Regions from separate parts of the Priestia sp. YIM B13491 genome, predicted to be linked through region 1. Evidence: predicted binding sites of a transcription regulator. Region 1 holds the regulator's gene; each other region holds the start of a gene.

Evidence for each region. Region 1 encodes Rex, which represses fermentation and respiration genes when NADH is low (regulators of the CRP and FNR family bind a similar motif). Its sites were predicted from a motif close to TTGTGAAATATTTCACAA; they were not measured.
Region 2: the regulator Rex is predicted to act here: its motif matches at 3,346-3,363, upstream of ACFX4E_RS20060 (cytochrome ubiquinol oxidase subunit I).
Region 3: the regulator Rex is predicted to act here: its motif matches at 4,080-4,097, upstream of ACFX4E_RS21125 (DUF1641 domain-containing protein).

The regions. Positions count from the first base shown of each region.
Region 1 is NZ_JBHZOR010000024.1:10,605-18,144, forward strand. It holds gene ACFX4E_RS27795 (CPBP family intramembrane glutamic endopeptidase) at 2-730, shown strand; gene ACFX4E_RS27800 (YdiK family protein) at 727-954, shown strand; gene tatC (twin-arginine translocase subunit TatC) at 980-1,735, opposite strand; gene tatA (twin-arginine translocase TatA/TatE family subunit) at 1,751-1,936, opposite strand; gene ACFX4E_RS27815 (redox-sensing transcriptional repressor Rex) at 1,990-2,628, opposite strand; gene abc-f (ribosomal protection-like ABC-F family protein) at 3,087-5,021, shown strand; gene tsaD (tRNA (adenosine(37)-N6)-threonylcarbamoyltransferase complex transferase subunit TsaD) at 5,277-6,293, opposite strand; gene rimI (ribosomal protein S18-alanine N-acetyltransferase) at 6,290-6,739, opposite strand; gene tsaB (tRNA (adenosine(37)-N6)-threonylcarbamoyltransferase complex dimerization subunit type 1 TsaB) at 6,754-7,452, opposite strand; gene tsaE (tRNA (adenosine(37)-N6)-threonylcarbamoyltransferase complex ATPase subunit type 1 TsaE) at 7,449-7,540, opposite strand, start outside.
Region 2 is NZ_JBHZOR010000005.1:304,923-312,462, reverse strand. It holds gene ACFX4E_RS20080 (alpha/beta hydrolase) at 1-667, shown strand, start outside; gene ACFX4E_RS20075 (substrate-binding domain-containing protein) at 755-1,765, shown strand; gene ACFX4E_RS20070 (threonine/serine exporter family protein) at 1,910-2,671, shown strand; gene ACFX4E_RS20065 (threonine/serine exporter family protein) at 2,686-3,141, shown strand; gene ACFX4E_RS20060 (cytochrome ubiquinol oxidase subunit I) at 3,443-4,849, shown strand; gene cydB (cytochrome d ubiquinol oxidase subunit II) at 4,836-5,852, shown strand; gene cydD (thiol reductant ABC exporter subunit CydD) at 5,852-7,540, shown strand, end outside.
Region 3 is NZ_JBHZOR010000006.1:134,792-142,331, reverse strand. It holds gene ACFX4E_RS21140 (NAD-dependent malic enzyme) at 1-1,322, shown strand, start outside; gene ACFX4E_RS21135 (AEC family transporter) at 1,335-2,291, shown strand; gene ACFX4E_RS21130 (NAD(P)/FAD-dependent oxidoreductase) at 2,337-3,515, opposite strand; gene ACFX4E_RS21125 (DUF1641 domain-containing protein) at 3,549-4,001, opposite strand; gene ACFX4E_RS21120 (hypothetical protein) at 4,431-4,847, shown strand; gene ACFX4E_RS21115 (ammonium transporter) at 4,844-6,127, shown strand; gene ACFX4E_RS21110 (IDEAL domain-containing protein) at 6,262-6,459, shown strand; gene ACFX4E_RS21105 (hypothetical protein) at 6,645-7,540, shown strand, end outside.

The DNA of each region.
Region 1 (7,540 bases):
ATTGGAAAAACGTTATTGGTATGTTATCCTCACCTACATCCTTATGCAGTTTTCAGGAGTTGTTGGTATACCGCTGTTAAAATTAACAGGAATGTTTGAGCAATATCCAGTTCGAACAGCGAATGTCATGCTTTTGACTTATTGGACCATCATCAGCTTTATCCTTGGTTTACTTATTGTCTTACTGCTGCTGCGCCGTGACATGTCCATGCGTATAGAACATGCCGGATCAACGGTAACTGTGGTCTGGTCAGTCCTTGGGGTGTTCCTGGCTATGGCTGGTCAAGCTGTAGCAGGTATGATTGAGCACGCTCTTGGCATTACCCAAGTATCTGAAAACACACAAAATATTGTTAATCTTGTTAAAGCAACGCCGTTCCTCATTGTCGTTACGTCTGTTATTGGACCAATTCTAGAAGAGATTATTTTTCGAAAGATTATTTTCGGTTCTCTTCACAAACGATATAATTTCTTTATCTCTGCATTTATTAGTTCCCTTATTTTCGCTGCCGTACACTGGGATTTTAAACATTTGCTCGTGTATACAGCCATGGGATTTGTATTTGCATTCCTTTATGCAAGAACAAGACTAATTATTGTACCCATTATTGCTCACGTGTTGATGAATACAATCGTTATTTTATCTCAAACTATTTTTGCAGATAAAATTATAGAAATGCAAAAGCAAGCAGAACAAATGCAGTTTATTTTTGGAGGCATGTTTTTATGAAGAATATCCCTTTAACACGAGGGTTTATTTATATTATTATGGGGATTTTATTCACCTACCTGGCTATTCAAAATGCTCAGGAAACCGTGTGGAACTTCCCTACGATCTTATTTGCACTCGTAGCCGCATTCGATTTCAGATTTGCGGTTCGCATTTTTATCTTGCACTATAAAATTAAAAAGTTGCAGCAGCACTATAAAAATCAAGATGATTCATCTAAATAAAAAAACCACTGTTTCAGTGGTTTTTTTACATACTAACATCTTCTCTTTCTTGCTCTGCCCTTGCCTTTAACACTTTGCGATACGAAATGCGGGAAATAATGATGCTGATTTCATACAAAATTAAGAGCGGCACTGTCACCATCATGTGCGAGAGCAATTCCGGTGGTGTAATAAGTGCGGCAATAACTAGCAGTACGAAATAGGCATACTTTCGAATTTGAGATAAAAACATAGGCGTGATAATTCCTAATCGCGTCAAAAACATGACGACAACAGGAAGCTGAAACAACAGCCCAAAAGGCAGTGTAAGCTGCATTAAAAAAGAAAAGTATTCATTAATGCCAATCACTTGGTTTACATTCAGCTCATCAGAAACGCGCGTCATAAAATCGACGACAAATGGAAACAACACAAAATAAGAAAAAGAGACACCGCCGATAAAGAGAAAAATGGAAACAGGAATATATCCAAGCGTTACCTTACGCTCTTTTTCATATAAACCAGGACTAATAAATGCCCAAAGTTGATACAGTGCAACAGGAGCTGCAAGTACACAGCCGATAATAACAGCAAACTGCATATAAATCTTAACTGGATCTGTTAGCCTAAATGCATTCATCGTTAAATTTTTTGCCTCATCAGCATGCTGTAAATAGACAATGACCTTATCCGCTATAAAAAAACCGCCAATTGTGGCAATGACAAAGAAAAATAAAACAATTAAAATGCGTTTTCGCAGCTCTCCTATATGATCATATATTGACATTTCTTGTTCGGTCATACTATGATCACCCTTTTACTCTTTGTCATCTACTTGACGCTGTTTATCTTTTTCACGATCTTCTGAGGCACCGCTAGCGGCATGCTTAAACTCTCTAAGCGTTTGCCCAACTGATCTTCCTAGCTCCGGTAACCGTTTCGGTCCAAAAATAAGCAGTGCTACAATCGCAATAATAATCCAACTGCCTGCTCCAATCCCCATATTCCCACTCTCCTTATTAATTTAGACTTAAGGAAATCGTAACACAGTCCATCTTATTCAACAGGATAATTTTTCAAAAAGTAGACAAGCGACTGTAATTCTACAGCCAGATCAATATGATGCAGTCGAATCTCATCCGGTACGTTTAAGCGTGCAGGAGTGAAGTTTAGAATCCCTTTAATTCCGCAATTCACTAAACGATCGGTAATTTGCTGAGCCACAGTGGCAGGAACGGTTAAAATCGCCACTGAGATGTCATCACTCATATAATCTTCCAATTGGTCAAGGTGATAAACCGGCACGTCGCCTACTTTTGTACCGACTTTATCTTCTATCACATCAAAAGCGCACTCAATTTTGGTGTTATTATTTTTAATAAAATTATAATTTAAAAAGGCCGTTCCCAGATTCCCTACGCCAATAAGTGCTACTTTCGTTACTTCATCTTGGTCTAACGTTTTACGGAAAAATGTAAGTAAATAATTCACATTGTAGCCGTATCCCTTTTTCCCTAATGCTCCAAAGTAAGAAAAATCCCGGCGAATAGTAGCAGAATCAACTTTCACTGCCTCACTTAACTCCGCTGACGAAACACGCTGTTTACCAGAAGCATGCAAGTTTTTTAAAAAACGATAATAAAGCGGCAATCGTTTAGCCGTTGCTTGTGGTATTTTTAATTGTTCAGTGTTCACGTTGTACCCCCTCAGTTCATGTATGTCATTACTAACATTTTCAAGTCATATTGCATTACCTTTCACAAAGCATCAACCGCTTTGAGGTAGCGCTTCCAATTCTCTCTCTTTTCTCTTGTTTTATATATACTCCGCTTCGCACCCCGACGGCTTTTGTCTATCCAGCACTACTTAAAGTCGGTAGCTAGAACGAAGTAATTAGCTCTTCAAAGGATCCGTTTGTTAGTCATGACGGGTTTTCTACATCCATCATATATAAGTTCAGAGATGCACTTATCTCTTATTTTAACATAGTATCCTGTATAAAATGTGCAGGTAAAATCATTTTATTTCATGAATCAAAACATTCGCTTCATCATTTGTCCTTGTCTCTCTACAAATTACAAACGCTTGTAGGAAGAACTTGTAGTTGAAAATATGTTAAAATACACTATGGATATACTACTAGAGGTGAAAAAATGATTATTCTACAATTGAACGGTATTACAAAATACTATGGGGCAGAACCCATTTTATCGAATATAAAGTTAGAAGTACAATCAAAAGACCGCATTGCCCTAGTGGGACGAAACGGTGCTGGTAAATCAACTTTATTAAAAATTATTGCTGAGCAGCTTTCTTATGACAGCGGAGAAATTATTAAACCTAAAGGTGTTTCCATTGATTATATGGGACAAGATACAGTTCTTGAGTCAACACTCTCCATATGGGAAGAAATGATGACGGTCTTTGCTCCGTTAAAGAAGATGGAAAAAGAATTACGTACGCTTGAAACGAAGATGGGCGATCCAGACATTTTTAATGATTCAGTTCAATACGAAAAACTAACCAAAGAGTACGATCAGCTTCAAGTAACGTTCAAAGATTTAGGCGGCTATCAATATGAAGCGGATACACGATCTATTCTTCATGGTTTCCGTTTCTCAAACTTTGACTATAGCACCCCTATTTCCTCCTTGAGCGGTGGACAAAAAACGCGCTTGGCTCTTGCAAAACTGCTTTTAACAAAGCCAGACTTGCTTATTCTGGATGAGCCTACCAACCACTTAGATATTGAAACTTTAGCATGGCTGGAACAGTTTCTGCAAGGGTATGAAGGAGCTATTTTAATTGTTTCACACGATCGTTACTTCCTTGATAAGGTCGTAAATCAAGTGTATGAAGTCACACAAAAAACAACGGTCAAGTACACGGGCAACTACTCTAAATACCTTGTACAAAAAGCAGAGCGATATGAAAAAGAGTTGCGTCAGTACGAAAAACAGCAAGATGAAGTCGCAAAACTAAATGATTTTATTCAGCGAAACATCGCCCGCGCATCGACTACAAAACGTGCGCAAAGCAGACGTAAGCAGCTCGATCGAATGGAGTTAATAAATCGACCTAACGACGGCGAAAAATCGGCTAGTTTTTCGTTTGAAATTGAGCGTCAAAGCGGAAATGAAGTCTTAAATCTCGAAAACGTGTCTATCGGATATGATGAAAACAAATACGTCGTCCAAGACGCAAACCTTCGGATTAAAAAAGGTGAAAGCCTTGCGTTGGTTGGCCCTAATGGAGTTGGGAAATCTACGTTATTAAAAGGTATTGTGGATAAACTAAGCTTCAAGACTGGAACCATTTCTTTTGGCTCAAACGTAATGGTTGGTTATTACGACCAAGAGCAAGCTAATTTAACGTCTAATAAAACCGTTTTAAATGAGCTTTGGGATGACTACCCATCCAAACCTGAAAAAGAAATTCGTACAGCGCTTGGAAATTTTCTGTTTTCAGGTGATGATGTACTGAAAATCGTTTCGACGCTTAGCGGTGGTGAAAAAGCACGTTTGGCTCTTGCGAAGCTTATGCTTCAAAAAGCTAATTTCTTAATTTTAGATGAACCTACTAACCATCTTGATTTAGATAGTAAACAAGTACTCGAGAATGCGTTAATTGATTACCCAGGGACTCTATTATTTGTTTCACATGACCGTTATTTTATTAATCGTATTGCAAACAAAATAGCAGAGCTATCTCCTGAAGGGGTAGAAGAATTTCTTGGAGATTATGACTATTATGTAGAAAAGAAAGCAGAAATAGAGGAAATCAAAGAATTAGAAAATATAAAAGCAAACGAAGAACGCACGGTAAAAGTAGATAAACAGTCCTATAAACAAGATAAAGAACAAAAGAAATTGATGAGGCAGCGAACGCGCCGCATTGAAGAAATTGAAACTGAAGTAAACAAATTAGAAGCCGCACAAGCGGAGAATGAAGAACTTCTTTGTGACCCTGAAATTTATCAAAACCACGAAGAAGTATCAAGATTAAACGGTGAAAACGAAAAAATTGCTTCACAGTTATCCACATTAATGGAAGAGTGGGAAGAATTACAGCTTCTTCTAGAAGAATAGTCTATATTTTTTCGTATTTATTCATCCTATTTACTTGTTCGTGCGCTTTAGAACAAGCTTTATCCACTCTGTGAATAAATAGTGGATATCTGTCTGATTTTCATAATTAAAACTTGTTGATAACAGGTCCGTGTACTGAGTGCACGGACTTTTCCACATAATTATCCACAGTTAATTCTAAATTTATTGAATATTGTTGATAAATTATTTTTATCCACAAAAAAAGACGAATGAGAACTAAATCTCATTCGTCTCTTACTCTTCCAAGTCTAAACCGGGGTTTGCGTTTAATGACATATCTGAGCGTTTTCCTTGAGCAAATCGTACACTTGCTGCTGCTCCAATCATTGCAGCATTATCCGTGCATAGAGATAGCGGCGGGATAATAAGTGCAATGTTTGATAATGGTGCAAATGCCTCTTCTAGCGCTGCTCTAAGTCCTTTATTAGCAGCAACTCCTCCTGCTACTAACACTTGCTTAACGTTATATTCCTTTGCAGCTTTAACGGTTTTAGTTACTAACACATCAATAACACTCGCTTGAAAGCTAGCAGCAAGCGTTTGTGGAAGAATTTCTTCACCTTTTTGCTTCGCGTTGTGGACAGTGTTAATAACTGCTGATTTTAACCCACTGAAACTAAAATCATAGGATCCTTCTTCTAGCCAAGCACGCGGTAAATCAATTAATGGCTCTCCTTCATGTGCAAGGCGGTCAATATGTGGTCCGCCTGGATATGGAAGGTTTAACGTGCGGGCTACTTTATCGTAGGCTTCTCCTGCTGCATCATCTCTCGTTTCACCAATCACTTTAAACTGACCGTGACTTTCCATGTATACAAGCTCCGTATGCCCTCCAGATACAACTAACGATAAAAGCGGGAATTCTAATTTTTTGATTAGCTGGTTTGCATAAATATGTCCTGCAATATGATGAACACCAATTAATGGCTTTTGATGTGCAAATGCTAGCGCTTTGGCTGCATTTACGCCAATAAGAAGTGCTCCCACAAGCCCTGGTCCTTCCGTTACAGCTATTGCATCAATATCTGCAAACGTCAAGTTCGCTTGATTTAAAGTTTCTTCAACTACCACCGTAATTTGTTCCACATGATGACGAGATGCAATCTCAGGTACGACACCGCCAAATCGTTTATGACTTTCTATTTGAGAGGCCACCACATTGGCTACAATTTCATGACCGTTTCGAATCACGGCTGCTGCTGTCTCATCACAGCTTGTTTCTAATGCTAAAATTAATTGATTTTCACTCATAAATTCACCCACATAACTAATGCATCCTCATTGTTATCAGAATAATAATTCTTACGAATACCTCCAGGTTTAAAACCTAGCTTTTGATACAATGATTGTGCAATATGATTAGATACCCTAACTTCTAATGTCATTGACGTAGCACCTAGTTTTCGAAGCACGTCCATCACGTTGCGCAGCAGCAATTCACCGAGTCCCTTACCTCGGTAGTCTGGCAATAGCGCAATGTTAGTTACATGTGCTTCGTCAATAACAATCCACGTTCCGCAATACCCAATAATATTTTCTCCTTCTTCCATCACAATGTAAGTTGAAAATTGATTATTGGTTAACTCATTTTGAAACGCTTCTGAACTCCAAGGTGTCGTAAAAGACTTCTCTTCAATTTTCACTACTTGATCAACATCTTTAACTTCCATTAAACGAAACTTAATTGTTAGTTTCATGTTTATACCTTCTTTTATCCTTTTTGCTGTGAAGCAAGCCAGTTGGCTTCGGCTTCAGCTAAACGAATGTAGTTCGGAACAAACGTATGCACAGACTGCGGCTCTTTCTTCATTCCTAAGAAAGCCAATTCACTAGGTCTTGGATTAAACTGCTGAACATGGGCAAATACAGCTTGTTCACCCAGCACTTCTTTTAACGCCTCTTCATGCATAGGAAGATCATTGCCTATGAATAAAATAGGTTTGTTGTATGACTTTAAATGTTCCGCCCAGTCTTTATTAATAACAAGTCGATCACTTTCAACTTCTACAAGACCTCGCTCGTTATTCCATTCATATAGTCCTGTATAAAGCTGTTGACGGCGCGCATCAAATAACGGAGCGATATATCCATCAAAATAGCGACCGTTTGCTGCTAGTGCCTCAAGGCTAGATACACCTATTAAAGGAATATTTAAAGTCCAAGCAAGTGTCTTGGCAATGGTAACTCCAATGCGTACACCTGTATAAGATCCTGGCCCGTGTGCTACTACAATACGGTCTAGCTCGCTTGGCGCAATATCACAATCCTTTAACAAAGATTCCACAGCGTTCATCACACGAACGGAGTGATTCTTTTTTAGATTCGTAATAATTTCTCCAATTACTTTGTTTTCTTCAACGACAGCAACACCCATGACAAAATTGGATGTATCAATGGCTAACATTTTCATCTTTTAAAAAGCTCCTTACATATTTCAACGTACCGACTGCCTATCGCCTTTACAAGGATTTTACGAGTCGTTTCGTTTTCATGGTAAA
Region 2 (7,540 bases), on a different contig from region 1:
GAAACATCCTACGCTCTATTTATTACACGGTCTTTCTGATGATCATACGATATGGATGAGAAGAACTTCGATTGAACGCTACGCATCAGAATTAGGACTTGCAGTTGTAATGCCAAATGTAGATCGCAGCTTTTATAGAGATATGGCTTATGGAAAGAAGTATTGGACGTTTGTAACAGAAGAACTTCCTCACTTGGCTAGATCATTCTTTCCGTTATCGGAAAAAAGAGAAGATAATTTTGTAGCTGGCCTTTCTATGGGAGGGTACGGGGCTTTAAAATGGGCGTTTCGCAAACCACATCAATTTTCTGCAGCTGCCAGTTTATCAGGAGTGATGGACGTTGAAGGGCTTGGAGGGCGAGGAGAAGTTCAGTTCTTAGATTATCCTTTGATTTTTGGCATGCCCCCTGTTATTAGACCTGAGGACGATCTTTTCTGGCTGCTTGAAAATCGCCGGCGCTATGGAGAAGTGACTCCGCGTATTTATCAATGCTGTGGAACGGAAGATTTTTTATATCAGGAAAATAAACGTTTTTCCGAGCGTTGTAAGCAAGAGCCTATTTGTTTTACATATGAAGAAGGAAAAGGAAGTCACGACTGGGCATATTGGGATCAAAAAATTCAAGATGTGTTAAAGTGGCTGTTTAGTGAAAAGCAGGGAAGGTAGTTTTTCAGTGGTGCCGGCTTCTAGTAGTATAATAAAGAAAAATGTTTACTTGGTCGATAGACTAAAAGGAAATGGGAGTCAGTACGAATGGGGAGAAAAAAAGTCACGATTACAGAAGTAGCAAAAGAAGCGGGTGTTTCATTAGCTACGGTATCAAGAATCTTCAATAATAAAGAAGGTAAAATTAAAATTAGTGAAACAACTAAACAAAAAGTACTAAAAGCAGCAGCTCATTTGGGGTATCAGACGAATCCATTTGCGGCAGCTCTTCGGGCCCAAAAAACAGGGATTATCGGGATATTAATTAGAGATTTAAAAGATCCGTTTCTAATTGAACTATTAAAAAAGGTACAGCAACAAGTCCAAAGTCGAGGGATGGACGTTCTTATTGGACACACGGATTACGAAGAAACAACGGCTGAGCGTCAATTAAATGTTATGATGAACCATTGGTTTGATGGGGTCATTTTATTAGACTATGTAGCTGCTCAGCATCCGTTTGTAGATGTATTAAAACAATATCAAACGCCTTACGTTTCTCTTACAGGAGACGCCTCTTCTGCACTTTGGCCGATTGTACATGTAGATGATGCGGTGGGAATGCAGTTAGCTGTTGCTCACTTAACGGACCTTGGTCATAAGAATATAGGGTTCGTTGGAAAAGCTGTAAGCGGAGTCGAGCACCGTCTGTCTCTTTTTTATCAGTATGTACCGTCAGCAAACGCAATGTTTGTGAAAGAAGATATGAATAACTCAGATGAACTATATCAGTTTATAAATGAGCTAGCTCATCATCCAGAGCCTCCAACTGCGCTTATTTGTGCTACGGATTACATCGCTCTGAAAGTGATACACTGTGCGTGGCAAAACGGGCTTCACGTTCCAGCAGATTTGTCTGTTATAGGGTTTGATGATATTACAGAAGCTAGTGAAGCGCATCCTCCACTAACAACTATCCATCAACCGATGGAAAAAATGGCTGAAAAAGCAGTAAACCTCTTACTTCAGCAAATTCAGGATCAGCAAGAAATAGATCAGATACAGTATAAAATGGCACCTGTATTAGTAGAGCGTGAGACCACAAAACGTATGAATTGATAAGGAATGTATATACTATTCCTGAAAGTGTGAGACAAAAAGTCCACACTTTTTTGCATTAACCATTGCGTCCACTTCCCTCTTTCTTATACACTGTATGCTGTAGGGGAAAAAACCAAGCTTTAATATGTTTGGAGCGATTTGATGACACAACAAAAATTAGATAAATATGAAATTATGGACGTTAGCTTACTAGCAGGTAAAATTATGTTAGAAAGCGGAGCAGAAACGTATCGAGTAGAAGATACAATGATGCGGATTGCAGCGTCTTACGGTATAAAAAAATCCCACAGCTATGTGACGCCAACAGGGATTATGTTTTCACTTGAAACGAAAGAACCGACGAAAACGAAGTTAATTCGTATTTCCGAACGAACGACGGATTTAAAAAAAGTAACCATGGTAAATAGCGTCTCAAGAACAATCAGTCAAGGAAACATTTCCTTGGAGGAAGCGTATGAAATGCTACAAGAAATTGAAGCAACCAACGTAGCTTTTCCACTATGGGTTCAACTTGCAGCTGCATCCATTTCTAGCGGATGCTTTTTAATCATGTTTCAAGGTTTATGGACGGACTTTATTCCAGCTATGTTTTCAGGAGGTCTCGGATTTTTAACCGTGGTGTATTTCCACCGTCTTATTCCGATTCGCTTTTTTGCTGAGTTTACCGCTTCGTTAGTTATTGGACTTTTATCAGCTCTTTTAGTCGCTTCAGGACTAGGCACGCAAATTGATAAAATTATTATTGGGTCCGTTATGCCACTCGTTCCTGGCTTATCCATTACCAATGCAGTGCGAGATTTAATGGCGGGACATTTACTGTCTGGATTATCAAAAGGAGCAGAAGCGTTTCTGACGGCATTCGCTATCGGTGCAGGTATTGCCATTGTATTTACGCTTCTATAGAAGGGAGGCATCATATGCATATCGTAGAGCAGATAATTACAAGTTTTATTGCTTCAGCAGCATTTGGGATCATCTTTAATGTTCCACGTGAATCATTATTAAAAAGTGGCTTTGTCGGAATGATTGGCTGGCTCATTTACTATTTGCTAACGTTCTATGGCGTAGATGAAATTCCAAGCACAGTTGCATCGGCCTTCTTTATTGCTATTATTAGTCAAATTTACGCAAAAATTTATCGAACGCCGATCATTATTTTTACCGTAGCAGGTATTATTCCGCTAGTTCCGGGAGGAACAGCATACGATGCCATGCGTAACTTTGTAGAAAATAACTATAATGAAGCGATTAGTCTTGCAGCAAAAGCCTTTATGATTTCAGGTTCAATTGCCATTGGTATTGTGTTTTCTGAAGTCATCAACCAAATCATTCGTCAGTCTAAATTAAATGCCAAAGCAAAATATCGACCGTAGAGAAGCAAGCTCAAATCAGAGCGTGCTTTTTTTATGAGAAAAATAAAGAGATCCTTCACTTTTTTGTCACAAGAAAGTCACGTTTTAGTCTAAAAACGTTCAAAAAATGTACGTGCATAGCTAAAAAAATAGACTATACTATGTAAATAGAAAGAGAGATATTACATATGTATGTGAAACATTGAGCATATCTCTCGAATTATTATGCTCAATGTTTCACAATGTAAGTAAAAGATGCTCAGAAATGAGCAAAGTATCTATGGAAATGATGAATGTTCTTATATATGAAAGGAGAAAAAAGATGGATACAGTTATACTATCACGTATTCAATTTGCATCAACGACGCTGTTTCATTTTATCTTTGTACCGCTATCTATCGGCCTTGTCTTTTTAGTAGCGATCATGGAAACGATGTACGTAGTAAAAAAAGATGAACAGTATAAAAAGATGGCAAAGTTTTGGGGGCACTTATTCCTGATTAACTTTGCTGTCGGAGTCGTAACAGGTATTTTACAAGAATTTCAGTTTGGCATGAACTGGTCAGAGTACTCAAGGTTTGTAGGAGATGTATTCGGTGCGCCGCTTGCTATTGAAGCACTGCTCGCGTTTTTTATGGAGTCCACTTTCCTTGGACTGTGGATTTTCGGGTGGGATCGTTTGCCTAAATGGCTGCACTGTCTATGTATTTGGCTTGTTAGTCTAGGTACTATTTTTTCGGCGTTCTTTATTTTAACGGCTAATTCTTTTATGCAGCATCCGGTTGGAATGGAGCTAAATAATGGCCGTTTAGAAATGAATGACTTCTTTAAATTGTTAACAAACGGTCAGCTGTGGGTTGAATTCCCTCATACCATTTTAGGTTCGTTTGCAACAGGCGCCTTTTTTATCACGGGTGTCAGTGCCATTATGCTCTTGAAGAAAAAACATTTGGCTTTTGCCAAAAAATCATTTCAAGTTGCCATTATTGTAGGGTTAGTTTCAGGCGTAGGAATTGCGTTATCTGGTCATGAACAGGCTGGATACTTAGTTAAAACACAGCCGATGAAAATGGCCGCAAGTGAAGGATTATGGGAAAACAGCGGAAGTCCAGGCGCTTGGACGGTGACAGCAAATATTCACCCCGATGAAAAGAAAAATACGGGGGAAATCAAAATACCTTATTTATTAAGCTTCTTATCATACGGGAAATTTTCAGGTTCCGTTCCTGGGATGAACGAGCTGCAGGAGCAGTATACGGCGAAATATGGAGAAGGAAATTATATTCCACCCGTTCGGACAACATTTTGGAGTTTCCGCATTATGGCTGGTCTAGGTGGCGTATTATGTGCATTAGGCATTTGGGGCACGTACTTGCTTTCTCGTAAAAAACTTCAAGAAAGCAAACTATTTTTACGTATTATGACGATTGCCATTGCCTTTCCGTTCCTTGGAAGCTCAGCAGGTTGGATTATGACAGAGATTGGCCGCCAGCCTTGGGTTGTATTTGGCTATATGAAAACGGAAGATGCCGTGTCTCCTGGTGTAACAGCAGGTGAATTGCTGTTTTCTATTATCTCGTTTTCGTTCTTTTATTTAATTTTAGCTGTGATTATGGTGTTCTTGTTTGTTAAAGAAATTAAAAAAGGTCCAGATCATGATCACGAAGCACATACAAAAGTAGTATCAACTGATCCATTTACAAAGGAGGGATACAATGTTTTCTCTTAATGAATTCTGGTATTTACTAGTATCCATTCTGTTTGTTGGTTTTATCTTTTTAGAAGGCTTTGATTTTGGGATTGGAATGGTGTCTCGTTTTTTAGGAAGAAACGACTTAGAGCGACGAGCTTTTATTAATACAATCGGTCCTTTTTGGGATGCAAATGAAGTTTGGCTAATTTCAGCAATCGGTGCTATGTTTGCCGCTTTTCCAAACTGGTATGCAACGCTATTAAGCGGGTCATATGTTCTTTTTGTTCTTCTTTTGCTTTCGCTTATTGGCCGCGGTGTAGCATTTGAATTTCGAGGGAAAGTTGAAAAACAAGCGTGGAAAAATGCATGGGATTGGGTTATCTTCTTTGGAAGTCTTTTTCCACCGCTCATTTTTGGTATCTTATTTTCAGCGCTAATGAAAGGACTGCCTGTTGAGCGCAACATGCAAATGAATGCGGGCTTTTCGGATATTGTTAATCTATATACCATCACAGGCGGCGTTACGTTAACAATGCTTTGCTTATGGCACGGACTTATTTTTGCCACGATCCGTACGATGGACGATATTAGAGATCGTTCACGGAAAGTCGCTATGAAGCTTTTGCCTATAAATGCCTTATTACTTCTTATCTTTTCAGGCATGACGTTTTTTGAAACAGATATATTCAGTAATCATAGCCGCTTGATGCTATATACATTTTTCATCGGTATTTTCGTGTATTTACTAGCAGGATTTTTCCTTACACGTAAAAAAGATGGATGGGCATTTGCTATGTCTGGCTTAATTTTAATTTTATCAATTTCCTCTATATTTGTAGGATTGTTTCCAACCGTTTTGGTTAGTTCAATCAATGAAAGCTATAGTTTAACGATTCATAATGCAGCATCAGGGAATTATTCCTTAAAAATTATGTCTTACGCTGCTATTGCATTACTGCCTTTTGTGTTAGGTTATCAAATTTGGAGCTACTACGTTTTCAGAAAACGTGTAGATCATAAGGAGCATATGGAGTATTAATGGGTAGAAATTTAATGGTTTACAACGGAATAAAAATGGTTCTTGCCATGTTAATAGGGCTTATTACTATTCAAAGTGTAGCCATTATTTTTCAAGCTAAGTGGCTCGCCGAAGTAATTACCGCTCTTTTTCATGGTGAAAGTTTAACTTCGCAGACAAAAGCAATCGGATTGTTTTTGTCTGCCTTTATGATTCGTCAGATCGTAAGTTTTATAGTAAAAAAAACAGCATATCAATTTGGAGTCAAAACGACGCAGGAACTTCGTTTGATAGTCATGCAAAGCATTTTTTCATTAGGACCGCGTTTTACCAAAGATGAAGGAACAGGAAACTTGGTGACGCTCATCACCACAGGCCTACAGAAGCTTCGCGCTTATCTCGAGCTGTTTTTGCCTAAATTGGCCGCCATTAGCGTTACACCTTGGCTAGTGCTTGCTTTCGTCTGGTACCATGATCGGCTTTCAGGCATTATTTTACTTGTGACCATGCCAATTTTAATTTTATTTATGATTTTGCTTGGATTGGCTGCACAAAAAAAAATAGATAGCCAATGGGAGACATATCACGTGTTGTCCAACCACTTTGTAGATTCGCTTCGAGGGTTAGAAACTTTAACATTTCTCGGGAAAAGTAAGAAACATGCTGAAACGATTGAAAGAGTCAGTGACCGTTATCGAAAAGCGACAATGGGAACGCTCCGAATTGCTTTTTTATCTACGTTTGCTTTAGATTTCTTTACGATGTTATCTGTAGCCATCGTGGCTGTTATGCTTGGTTTGCGGCTCATAAACGGGTCTATGACATTAGAGCCTGCACTTATGATTTTATTGCTGGCGCCTGAATATTTCCTGCCGATACGAGAAGTCGGAAATGATTACCATGCAACATTAGATGGAAAAGAATCCGGAGATGCATTAGTTAAGATTGTGAAGCAGGCTGAAAAATCGCCGGCTAAAAAAGAAGATGTTCCTAGTTGGACTGAAAACAGTGAACTTCAATTAAGGCATATCACTGTAAAATATGACGAAGAGCATCCACCTTCTCTTGAAGATGTGTCACTGCATGTTAAAGGAATGAAGAAAATTGGAATCATCGGAAAAAGCGGAGCTGGAAAATCGACGCTTATTGATATACTAAGCGGCTTTGTACAATCTACAGAAGGCTCTGCTGAAGTAAACGGCGTGCCAATTGATTTACGCTCAGATGCTTGGCAAAAGCAGATTACGTATATCCCTCAGCACCCATTTATTTTTAATGGAACAGTAAAAGAAAATATTGAATTTTATCAAGACAGAGGCGGCTCATATGATTATGAAGATGCTTTAACGAAAGCAGGACTTTTATCAACGGTTCAACAGATGCCTAAGAAGGAAAATGAAATGATAGGGGATGGGGGACGACAGCTTAGCGGCGGCCAAGCTCAAAGGATTGCTCTAACAAGGGCATTTCTAAGCGACCGTCCTATTATTATGCTTGATGAACCAACGGCACAAGTCGATATTGAAACGGAATATGAATTAAAGCAAGATATTTTAACGATGTTCCAGGATAAGTTATTTATTTTAGCTACGCACCGTCTGCATTGGATGAAAGACATGGATCTCATTGTTGTAATAGAGGACGGAAAGGTTGCAGAAATCGGTAATCATCAAGAACTGATTCAAAAAAAAGGAGCTTACTATCAATTT
Region 3 (7,540 bases), on a different contig from region 1:
TATCCGTAAATGAAGCGGATCGATTAAGTGATGCGATTGAAAACTTAGGACTCGACAGCGAAGATATTGATTTGCTCGTTGTAACGGATTCAGAAAGTATTCTCGGCATTGGGGACTGGGGTGTAGGAGGGATAAATATTGCAGTTGGAAAGTTAGCTGTCTATACAGCTGCAGCAGGAATTGACCCAAGCCGCGTACTGCCTGTTGTTCTTGACATGGGGACCAATAACAAAAAGCTTCTTGAAGATCCTTTGTATTTAGGAAATCGTCATGAACGAGTAAAAGGAGAAGACTATAATCGTTTTATTGCTCAATTTGTAAAAGAAATAACGACCAAGTTTCCTAAAGCGCTTCTTCATTGGGAGGATCTTGGGAATATTAATGCGCGTCACATTATGAAAGAATACGGCGATAAAATTTTAACGTTTAATGATGATATTCAAGGAACGGGAGTAATTACTCTTGCAGCCGTTTTAACAGCGGTGCGCATTACAGGAACGCCCCTAAAAGATCAAAGGGTTGTTGTATTTGGACCGGGATCTGCTGGAATTGGGAATGCTGATCGTATTCATAGTGCGATGATGCTTGAAGGGCTGTCTGAAGAAGAAGCATATGATCGTTTTTGGGCATATGATTACAGAGGTCTGTTAACCGAAGATATGGAAGATTTAGCTCCTTTTCAACAGCCGTATGTTCGCCAAAATGAAGAGATTAAAGAATGGGAAAAAGACGATGAAAATAAAATTTCACTGTTGGAGCTTGTCAAGCAAGTGAAGCCAACAATTTTAATTGGAACGTCAGGCGTCACGGATGCTTTTACTGAAGAAATCATTAAAGAAATGGCAAAACATGTAGAGCGCCCGGTGATTATGCCTCTTTCCAACCCTACTAAACTTGCTGAAGCTGTTCCGGAAAATATTATAAAATGGACGGAAGGAAAAGCCCTTATTGCAACGGGAAGTCCATTTGAACCCGTTGAATATAACGGGAACACTTATGAAATCGGACAGGCTAATAATGCGTTTGTGTTTCCGGGTCTTGGTTTAGGTGCAATTGTGGTTCGCGCTCAAAAGTTTACTGAATCTATGTTTTCAGAAGCAGCCAATGCAGTAGCGCGTATAGCAGAAACAGACACAAAAGGAGATACGCTTCTTCCCAACATTAAAGATCTTCAAAAAGTATCAAAGGCGGTTGCTGTAGCAGTTGCTGATGCTGCTGTAAAAGATAACGTAGCAACTGTTACCAAGCAAAATGTAAATGAACTTGTAGAAGCAGCGGTATGGCAGCCTGTTTATAAACCGGTTAAGGCAAAAGATGAATGAGGTGAATGATAAATGAGCATAGGTCAAATTTTCCTCATTCTCGCGCCTATCTTTTTTGTCATTTTGCTTGGTTATTTAGCAGGGCACTTTAAAAAATTTGATAAGCAAACGTCTAAGGGGCTCAACACATTAGTAACGAAGTTTGCGCTTCCTGCACACTTATTTGTAGGTGTAACGACAACGCCAAGAAAAACACTCATAGACGAATGGCCGTTTTTATTAGCGCTGATTTTAGGAATCGTCGGGTTTTACCTCATTATCTTGCTTGTCGTGAAGTATGCAGGGAAGAATACGCTAACTGCCTCTTCTATGTTCGCCTTAAACTCAGCTCAGCCAACGTTTGCTTTTATGGGCATTCCAGTACTCGGAGGATTGTTTGGTGCAGGCGCAGTAGCGATTCCAATTGCTATAACAGGAATCGTGGTGAATGCGATTTTAGATCCGCTGGCAACGATTTTAGGAACCGTTGGACAACGGGGGCGAAAAGAAGGGGAAGAGAAAACAAGTTTATTTAAAGTAACGGTTCATTCCATTTTGCATGGTTTATCTGAGCCTTTGGCATGTGTACCGTTAATTGGAGTGATTTTAACCCTTTGCGGTTTTCAGTCACCTAAACTTTTACAGGATATGCTTGATCAAATCGGAAGTATTACATCGGGAGCAGCTTTGTTTGCGGTAGGAGTAACGATTGGAATTGGAAAAATTAACTTTAGTAAAGGGGCGCTTGGGATAGCCGTCTTAAAAGTAGCGGTTCAACCCATCGTTATGCTCGGAATTGCAGTATGGATAGGGTTGTCTTCAGATGAAGTGACAAAAGCTATTTTACTGGTAGCTTTTCCTGGGTCTGCTGTAGCAGCGATGATTGCTTTGCGGTTTGAAAGCTTGGAAAACGAAACGGCATCTGCTTTTGTTATTAGTGCTATTTTATCGTTGATTACGCTGCCGCTTCTTATTTCTTGGCTTATGTAAATAAAAAAACGAAAGAGGAGAATTCCTCTTTCGTTTTAAGACGGATTAATAAGCTAATGCAAATAATCCTTTGATATGAGATAAGTAACGAACGTTACTTGCTTCTTTCATAAGTGATGCTGGTAAACCTTTTAATTGCGTTTTGTTTCCGCCGATTGTACCAATTGCATCTTTGCGTCCAAGACTTCCTAGTGTACCAGAGAAGACAGGAACGAATGATTCCATTGCTCCGCCGCGAATAGCTACTGCTAAGTTCACGCCTACAACTTCACCCATTTGCCAAGCTAATTGAGCAGTAGGTGGGTAAGGGCGACCTTCTGGACCCATTACAACCGCTGAGTCACCAGCAAGGAATACATCTTTATGAGATGTAGATTGTAAGAATTCATTTACAAGTGCACGACCGCGGTTTACTTCGATACCTGAGTTAGCAACTACAGAGTTACCTTGAACTCCGCCAGTCCATACCATTGTTTTTGTTTCAATTTTGCTGCCGTCTTTAAGTTCAACAGTTGTAGCATCCATTTTTGTTACAGGTGTACCAGTAACAAATGTAACGCCACGTTTTGTTAAGCTTGATTGAGCGCGCTCTACTAATTCAGCAGGGAAGCCTGGAAGAACTGTAGGAGCTGCTTCTACACAGTATAGAGAAATTTCTTTTGGATCAACACCGTGTTTTAGACATAGGCTTGGCATTAAGTCAGCGTATTCACCAACAAGTTCGATACCTGTTAATCCGCCGCCGCCAACTACGATTGTACCGTCAGCTTTATTTTTTGTTTTGCTGTATTCAGCGATACAAGCTTCTACGTGTGCACGTAAACGGTTTGCATCATTTACTGATTTAAGAACGAAGCTGTGCTCTTCTAAACCAGGGATACCGAAGTAAGCAGTTTCACTACCTAAAGCTGTAACAAGGTAGTCGTAGCTTAATTTTGTACCATCTTCAAGAGATACTTCACGTTGATCTGGTGAGATTTCTTTTACCGTTGCAATTTTTAAATCAACGTTGTAGTTTTTAAGTAATTTATCAAGTGGTAAAGCTACCGCTTGTTCAGAAACGCCGCCTACAGCTAGACGGTGTAATTCTGTAATGATTTGGTGAGTAGCAAAACGGTTCACTACTGTAATTTTTGCTTCATCCGCACTTAGGTGTTGGCGAGCTGTCATTGCAGTTAATAAACCACCGTAACCGCCGCCTAAAATTAAAATATGTTTTGACATAGTCGATCCTCCGTCCACACTTTTTAATGAAAATTATTTTTGTTTTTCGTTTGTAATGTCTAAATACGCTTGTGCAAAGCGGAATAGTTTTTGAGCTTGTGGATCTTTAAGCATGCGTAATAAACCGAATAAACCGATTGAATTAGAAGCATTTGCTTCTGCACGATCGGTTGCTTCGATTGCAGTAGCTGCAAGACCTTTTACTGTTCCTTCTACCGGCTCGATAAATTCTTTTACTCCACCAAGTAGATCTTCTTTTAATACGTCGTCAGTTAATAATGATTGCGCAACGTCGTAAGTTTTTGTAAGCACCGTTACCATTTCAGATAATTTTGGTAAATTATCTACAAGAACAGTAAGAGCTTCTTGTACTTCAGGCTTTAACAATTGATCTAACACATCCGCTTGACCTTTGTTAACTGCCGCTTCTGTTTGTACAGCAGCATTTTCCTCTGCAGCTGATTTTTGAATAGTTGATTGAGACATGAAAAGTCCTCCTTTGCTGGATACTGTTGCATATGTAGTTCCTAGTTATCTGCTAGACTTTCAAACTACATTGTGAAGTTGTGAAATCTTGCACATAATTCTATTTTAATTTTAATACGAGATAAAATCAACTCATTTCGTTGAAAAAATAAGTAAAGAACCTCGTAACCCTTTGTTTAATAAAAGTTTATAAAAAATAAAACGAATAATTGCCTAGGTAAATAAAATTAAAATAGGGAACTAACATGATTCCTCTTCCTACGATAAAACAAATAACGTCATATTTCAACACATACGAACTTAATATTCTATAAGTGTTAAAAAGATAGGGCGCATTTACTATTTAAAGAGTTTTCAAAAAATTACATTGACTTACTATAGTGTTCTACATATAATCAGAATATAACATCTTATGTAAGGAGATATAACATGGTTATAGTGGATGAACTTTATCATAATGTGGTCATTACGTTGCCTCAATTAAAATTAATTGAATTTATAATGAAGTTAAAAGAAGCTAAAGCACAAGAAATAGAAGATATAAAAACGAAAATTAGTAAATACGAAGAGAAGAAACGTGCTGAAGAAGCTTGGTATCAATCACTATCACCGTTTCGTAAATTTTTTACCGGGCGTCCTTTAAGTCAGCATCAAGCGGTCGAGTATATGGTATACGTAAAGGAGCGCTTTAAAAAAATTGATCACCTTAAAGCACAAATGCGAGAACTTCATGAAGTTCTTGAATTAATAAAAGCGGAAAATGAAGAAACAAGTGAAATTACGCTTTCGCCTGCTATTGTACAAGAAATAAAACGATTAAAAAGCAGTGGAGGCGTTGGGATATGAGTGTTAATGAACTAAGTTTAGGTATAAATACAACGTGGGTTGTATTAACAGCCGCGATGATTTTGTTAATGGAAGGCGGCTTTGCCTTGCTAGAGGCAGGTTTTGTCCGCTATAAAAATAGCGTGAATATTATTATGAAAGTATTCGCTGATATTACAATAGGAACGCTTTGTTTCTATTTAATTGGTTTTGGATTAATGTACGGTGATGATTTAGGTGGAGTTGTCGGTAAAAGCGGTTTTGCGCTCTCGGGTAATTTATCGCACCTTGACATTTCAATTGGGCTTGAAACGTTTTGGCTGTTTCAATGTGCGTTTGTTATTGCGGTCATTTCTATCGTTTCTGGAGCGGTAGCAGAACGAATTAATTTCCGCGCATATCTTTTATATGCGATTTTGATGACTACATTTATTTATCCTATAGCCGGCCACTGGATTTGGGGAGGCGGATGGATTAGTAAGTTAGGGATGCTTGATTTTGCCGGTTCGGCAGTTATTCATGCTCTTGGCGGTTTTTCAGCTTTAGCAGCTGCAATAATGATTGGACCGAGAAAAGGGAAGTTCACGAAAAATGGAATCAGTTCTGTTTCTCTTCCAAGCAATTTGCCGCTTGCATCAGTGGGTGCTTTTTTATTATGGTTTGGATGGTTCGGGTTTAATGCAGGAAGTACGCTAAGTGCTACTGACGTTAGAATTGGTCACATTGCTATTGTCACAATGTTATCAGCAGCAGCAGGCGGAGCAGCTACTTTATTTTATACTTTATTTCGCTACAACCGTTCAGATGCACCTTCTGTGATAAATGGATCGCTTGCCGGACTGGTTGGCATTACGGCCGGGTGCGCTTTTGTTAACACACCATCTGCTATTTTTATTGGAGCTGTATCTGGTTTATTAATGATGGCAGCTACAAACTGGCTCGAAGCACGTCAAATCGACGATCCTGTAGGAGCTTTTCCTGTACACGCTGCTTCGGGAATATGGGGCACGTTGGCTGTAGGCTTGTTTTCTACAGACGGCGGTGTGTTTACAGGAGGGAGCTGGACATTATTTGGCGTTCAACTTCTTGGGTTAATCGCTCTATGCGCTTGGGGATTTGTTACGACGTGGATAGGGTTAAAGGTTATTTCCTTGGTGGTTCCGCTTCGATCTACGGAAGAAGAAGAAGAAGTGGGCTTAGATATCAGCTACCACGGTATCATGGCAGCTCATCAGGCTCCTGAATTTATTGAATATGAAAACTACTATGCGGAAGTAAAAGAAAAAGCCGCAGATTCGTAATAAAAGGCCGCGCTTTATAACAAAAGGGCGGCCTTTTTATGTGAAAAAAAATAGATTTAAAATACTTGGTTTAAATGATTGAAAAGTCAGAATATTTGTGTTATATTATAAAAAAGCCAAGGAGTTGATTTCTTATGAAAAAGAATTTACTTAATTCACCGCAAAAATCCAACGGAAAGGTGCTTGATGCATTATTCGCTGAGATGATTCTAGACAAGGCGATTGCAGAATTTCGTAAAGCACAGCTAAAAGAAGAAATCGACCGCACGCTATTGATGAAAAATAAAGAAGAGTTTTTAAAACTCTCATCAGAACTTAAACAAATTTCTTAATTACTTACTATACTTCACACACCATCTATTTTAGATGGTGTGTTTTATTTTTGATACCTACTAAAAGGGATTAATTAGTAATAATTATGAATATATTCCTATTTAAAACTTTATTTACATTAATTGTATTGACTTCTTTTATGGGTTTTTTTAACATAAACAAGAATTAAAGAGGAGGGGTTTGGTTGGGACATCTATTATTAGTAGACAGCTTGATTGCAGGTATTGTTTGTATTGTGTTAGGAATTTTATTTAGAGCTCATAAAACAAGCAAATTTTTGTATGGCATAGGGATTGTGTTTGGTCTTATTTTTGTGATCGGGACGGTCACTCATTCTCCATCTAATACAGAAACTTCATCAGTTACAGCTGAGAAAGTAGAAGCAAATCAAAAAGACAGTAAAGACACGTCAGAACTTAAAGCTCTCGTTACTAAGGGAATGACAGATAAGGAATTTCAAAAAGAAAAAGGGAAAGCCGCTTTTCAACAGTCAGACTTAATTGCGTTAGGTAACGGAGAAGTCGGATATGTGATCAAAGCTGAAGACGGTTACGTTGTAGCTGATACGAATGGCAAAACCATTTCAAGCATTGAAACGTTTAAAACGGCTGATGAAGTAGAACAGTATGAATTAAACGAAGTTAAAAAAGTACATAAAGATGTAAGAACAGTTGATGCTCATTATAAGGCTTCAGATTTAGAAAGCTTAGAAGATTTTGATCAAAAAATTAATGAAGTGCTGAAGCGCGTTAATCTTACAAAAAAAGAGTTTAATGAACTAAAATTAAAGGATGTTAAAACATTAACTTCTCATGAAATAGAAGTAATGAAGGCTATACGTGATTCTGTTTCTCCCCTTACAAAAGATACGCTGCTGCAAAAAACGATTCCTGCTAAAGATATTGAAAAGTATGTAGATGGATCTTATACAGCAGTGGGGGGGTATGTAGCTAAAGCTGAAGATGTTCATGATATTACTTCTTACAAAGATTTTGTTGAAAGCTTACGTTTAGATTACATCGATGGTTCAGGCAAAAGGCCGTTTCCTGAAGAAGGATCGACGTATGGTGTAATCAAATT